Regions from separate parts of the Micromonospora sp. NPDC005257 genome, predicted to be linked through region 2. Evidence: predicted binding sites of a transcription regulator. Region 2 holds the regulator's gene; the other holds the start of a gene.

Region 1 (2,197 bases), on a different contig from region 2:
GGCCAGGGCGGCTACTACCTGGAGAGCTCGCTGCTGAACGGCCAGGGTCTGGTACGCGGCCACTTCCACACCGCCTGCCGGATGCTGGGCAGCACCCGCCAGCCCCCGAACCCGCAGGACGTGCCGGCGTTCTTCGTCGCCACCGAGGACGGCCGGGGCGGCAACCAGCCGGACGACGTGCTGATCCAGATTCCGGGCCTGGCGCAGTCGGGCCTGGCGCAGTGCGCGGTCTGGGCCGGTGACGGCTCGCACCGCATCCCGATGATGGAGCGGGCGAACCAGACCCCGGCCATCGACGTGGTGCGCATCCGGGTCAACTGAGCGGACGAACGGCCGCGGCCGTCCGGGGACTCCCTCGGGCGGCCGCGGCCGTTCCCGCGGAAGGGCACGGTGGGAGGTGCCCCGGAGGAAATTTTATGCCGGCGGTATCCGGCCGGACGAAAAACATCGACGACAGAAAGTCGCTCGGGGCCACGCCGATTTCTCAGCGTGACCCCGCGGTTGCCCGACGATGAGCCGGGGCTCAGCGGTTCTTGTACGCCTCGACCACCGACACCGGGATGCGCCCGCGCTCGGAAATCTCGAACCCGTTCTTGGCGGCCCATTCCCGGATGGCGCGGTTCTGCTCGCGATCCATTCCGGATGTGCTCGGCCGGGTCGCGCGACGGGCACCGCGGGTGATCTCGACCCCGCCTCGGCTGATTCGCCTGCCAGCGCTGATGTACGGATCCAGGGCCTTACGCAGGACGCCCGCGTTCTCGTCGGAGACGTCGATCGTGTACGCCACGCCGTCCAGGCTGAACTCGACGGTCCGATCGGCCTTTCCGCCGTCGAGGTCGTCGGTCAGAACGGTGATTACTTTCCTAGCCATCGCCATTACTCCCTGTGTCGGGCGGGGTGTGGCTAAGAGTTTGACCTACCGCGCGGTAATTCCGCAACAATAGCCGGTCGTTTCCATTCGTCGGGTCGCGCTAAACGGCGCCGCGATTGGGTGCCCGGCCCGCGAGCGCGACCCTCGTGCGTGGCCTGGGTCACAACCCGGAACAAGGGGCACGTTTTGTTACTTGAGCCAGACACGCTCAACCAACGTGATGGCAGGTGTTCGATGGCAACTCTTCCGGTACTTCCGCTGACCGACGCCGTCCTTCTGCCCGGGATGGTCATCCCGGTGACCCTCGACCCGACCACCCAGGCCGCCGTCGACGCGGCCCGTGCCACCGGCGACAAGGAACTCCTGGCCGTGCCCCGCATCGACGGCGAGTACGGCTCCGTCGGCGTGGTCGCGACGATCGAGAAGGTGGGCCGGCTGCCCAGCGGCGAACCCGCGGCGGTCGTCCGCGGCCTCGCCCGCGCCCGCATCGGCTCCGGCGTGCCCGGTCCCGGCGCCGCACTCTGGGTCGAGGCGACCGCACTCGACGAGCCCGCCCCGGCGGGCCGCGCCCGGGAACTCGCCCGCGAGTACCGCGCGCTCATGACGTCGGTGCTGCAACAGCGCGGCGCCTGGCAGGTGATCGACGCGATGGAGCGGATGACCGACCTGTCCGAGCTGGCCGACTCGGCCGGCTACGCGCCCTGGCTCAGCCTGACGCAGAAGACCGAGCTGCTCGCCGCCCCGGACGTCACCGCCCGGCTGGAACTGCTGGTCGGCTGGGTGCGGGAACACCTGGCCGAGCAGGAGGTCACCGAGCAGATCACCAGCGACGTCCGCGAAGGGCTGGAGAAGTCCCAGCGCGAGTTCCTGCTCCGCCAGCAGCTCGCCGCGATCCGCAAGGAACTCGGCGAGGACGAGCCGGACGGCTCCGCCGGCTACCGGTCCCGGGTGGAGGCCGCCGACCTGCCGGAGAAGGTGCGCGAGGCGGCGCTGCGCGAGGTCGGCAAACTGGAGCGGGCCAGCGACGCCTCACCCGAGGCGGGCTGGATCCGTACCTGGCTGGACACCGTCCTGGAAATGCCGTGGAACACGCGTACCCAGGACAACACGGACCTGGCCGCGGCGCGGGCCGTGCTCGACGCCGACCACGCCGGCCTGGCCGACGTGAAGGACCGCATCCTGGAGTACCTCGCGGTGCGCAACCGGCGCGCCGAGCGCAACCTCGGCGTGGTCGGCGGACGCGGCTCCGGCGCGGTGCTGGCCCTCGCCGGCCCGCCCGGTGTCGGCAAGACCAGCCTCGGCGAGTCGGTCGCCCGGGCGCTGGGC
Region 2 (2,197 bases):
CGGGCCGGATCAGCCGCAGGGCAGATCCGGCCCGGCGTTGTCAAATTGATCCCGGGAAGGTCTACCCCTGCTCCGTCAAACCGCGTTAACGTTTCGGCCCAGCAGCCAGGGTCCGCGGGTGGCGCGCGCCCCCGCCAGCGCAAGCGGAAGGTCGGCCGGTGAGCGTGCAGGAAGGTACGTTCCGCGGCTTTGCCAACCCGGTCGATCCCTCGCCCGCCGAACTGCGGGCGTGGGCGTATCAGCCGGATTCGGTGCCGCTGACCTCGATGCCGCCGGACTGGGATCTGCTGGTCGCCGGTGACCACCTGGTGCAGACGCTGTTCGACCTGGCGATGGACCAGAGCTGCCCGGCCCGGCGGTTCGCCCTGCACTGCCTCTACATCTACGCCGCCGACGGCATCCGGACGAACTTCCGCGCCCACCCCAAGCGCCGGTTCCGCAAGCTGGTCGAGCAGGCGGAGAAGTCCGGCGACGACTTGATGATCAACTGGGCGCACAACAGCCGGGTGCTGCTGGCCCGGCCGGACCTCTTCGTCTACCGGGACTGGTGCGAGGGCGGCCTGGTCCGCGAGAACCGCCGCCTCTGAGCAAACGACGAACGGGCCGGGATCCCCCGTGGATCCCGGCCCGCACGTCGGCGGATCGTCAGGTCGATCCGCCCTGCTTGCGGCGCCGCTCGTCGTCCCGCGCCCGGTCCACGCCGTGGTCCGTCTGGTCGGCGAAGCGCCCTTCCTTGACCGTGTCGCTGAAGCGTCCCTCGGTGACCCGGTCGAACCGCTCGCGGACGCTCTCGGCCACCTTCTCCAGCCGTTCCTCCGCGCGCTCGGCCACCTTCTTCGCCGGTTCCGTCATGGCTCCCCCCGCCAGCCCGGAGTCCGCATTCGGGGCTTTTGCCCCTATGGAAAAGCGTAGTGGACCGCGCCCTGCCGTACCCCGTTTTCCCCGACCCGGCCCGCGAACCGTCCGGGCGACGACGAAGGCCGGCGCGGCCCCGGGGGAGCGGGGCGCGCCGGCCTTCCGGTACGAGGTCAGCGGTCGGGTGCGCGGCGTGGACGCCAGACGACGAGCGCGGTGGACGTGCGGCTGGTGGGCACGAGGTCACCGCGGGGGAAGCCGCCGAGCGACTCCAGCTCGGTGATCCGCCGGTACGCGGCGTCCAGCTCCGCCTCCAGCCGGGCCACCCGCTGCTGCGCCTCTTCGAGCAGCCGTTCCAACCCGATGATCCGCTTGACCCCGGCCAGGTTGATCCCGTCGTCCTGGCTGAGCCGCTGCACCTCGCGGAGCAGCACCACGTCCCGGACGCTGTACCGGCGACCGCCGCCGGACGCCCGGCCGGCCTGCACCAGGCCCAGCCGGTCGTACTGGCGCAGCGTCTGGGGGTGCATCCCCGCCATCCGCGCGGCCACCGAGATCATCAAGACCTTGGCCTCGTAGGCCGGGTCACCCGAGCCGACGTACTCCTCCGACATGCCCGCTCACCTCCGCTGCCGCCGTCAACTGAATCGACGTACCCGCGCGTCGAGATGTTCCCGCGCGGCGGGCGGGGTCTGCGCCGCGAAGGTCTCCAGCGCCGCCCGCGCCTCGTCCGAGACCTTCGCCGGGACCACCACGTCGAGCGTGACCAGCAGGTCACCGGCGCGGCCGTCCTTGCGTACGACGCCCTTGCCGCGGGCGCGCAGCACCCGCCCAGCGGGCGTACCCGGTGGCACCCGCAGGGTCACCGTCCCGTCCAGGGTCGGTACGCGCAGGTCCGTGCCGAGAACCGCCTCGGCGTACGTGATCGGGACGTTCAGGGTCAGGTCGTCCCCGGTACGCCCGAACAGCTCGTCCGGGCGGACCTTCACCTGCACGAACAGGTCACCGGCCGGACCGCCCCGCTCGCCGGGCTCGCCCCGGCCGGCCAGCCGGATCCGCTGCCCGTCGGCCACCCCGGCGGGGAAGCGCACGGTCAGCGTGCGGGTCTTGGTGACCCCGCCGGTGCCGTGGCACTCCGGGCACTTCTCCTCGACCATCGTGCCGACGCCCTGGCAGTTGCGGCACGGCTCGGAGAAGCTGAACGACCCCTGGTTGCGGGTGGTCACCCCGGCGCCGTGGCAGACCGGGCAGGCCACCGGCTGGGTGCCGGGCTTCGCGCCGTTGCCGTGGCAGGTGTCGCAGACCCCGGGGGCGCGCAGCGTCAGCGGCAGCGTGACGCCGC

Evidence for each region. The regulator HspR, encoded in region 2, represses chaperone genes until heat shock. The targets are predictions, from matches to a motif close to TTGAGTNNNNNNNACTCAA.
Region 1: the regulator HspR is predicted to act here: its motif matches at 1,065-1,083, upstream of lon (endopeptidase La).

What each region holds. Positions count from the first base shown of each region.
Region 1 is NZ_JBIAKL010000001.1:649,620-651,816, forward strand. Features, by position in the region: gene ACFYO8_RS02690 (hypothetical protein) at 1-321, shown strand, start outside; gene ACFYO8_RS02695 (Lsr2 family protein) at 524-871, opposite strand; gene lon (endopeptidase La) at 1,106-2,197, shown strand, end outside.
Region 2 is NZ_JBIAKL010000005.1:317,090-319,286, reverse strand. Features, by position in the region: gene ACFYO8_RS13735 (hypothetical protein) at 159-587, shown strand; gene ACFYO8_RS13730 (hypothetical protein) at 646-852, opposite strand; gene ACFYO8_RS13725 (heat shock protein transcriptional repressor HspR) at 1,029-1,469, opposite strand; gene dnaJ (molecular chaperone DnaJ) at 1,494-2,197, opposite strand, start outside.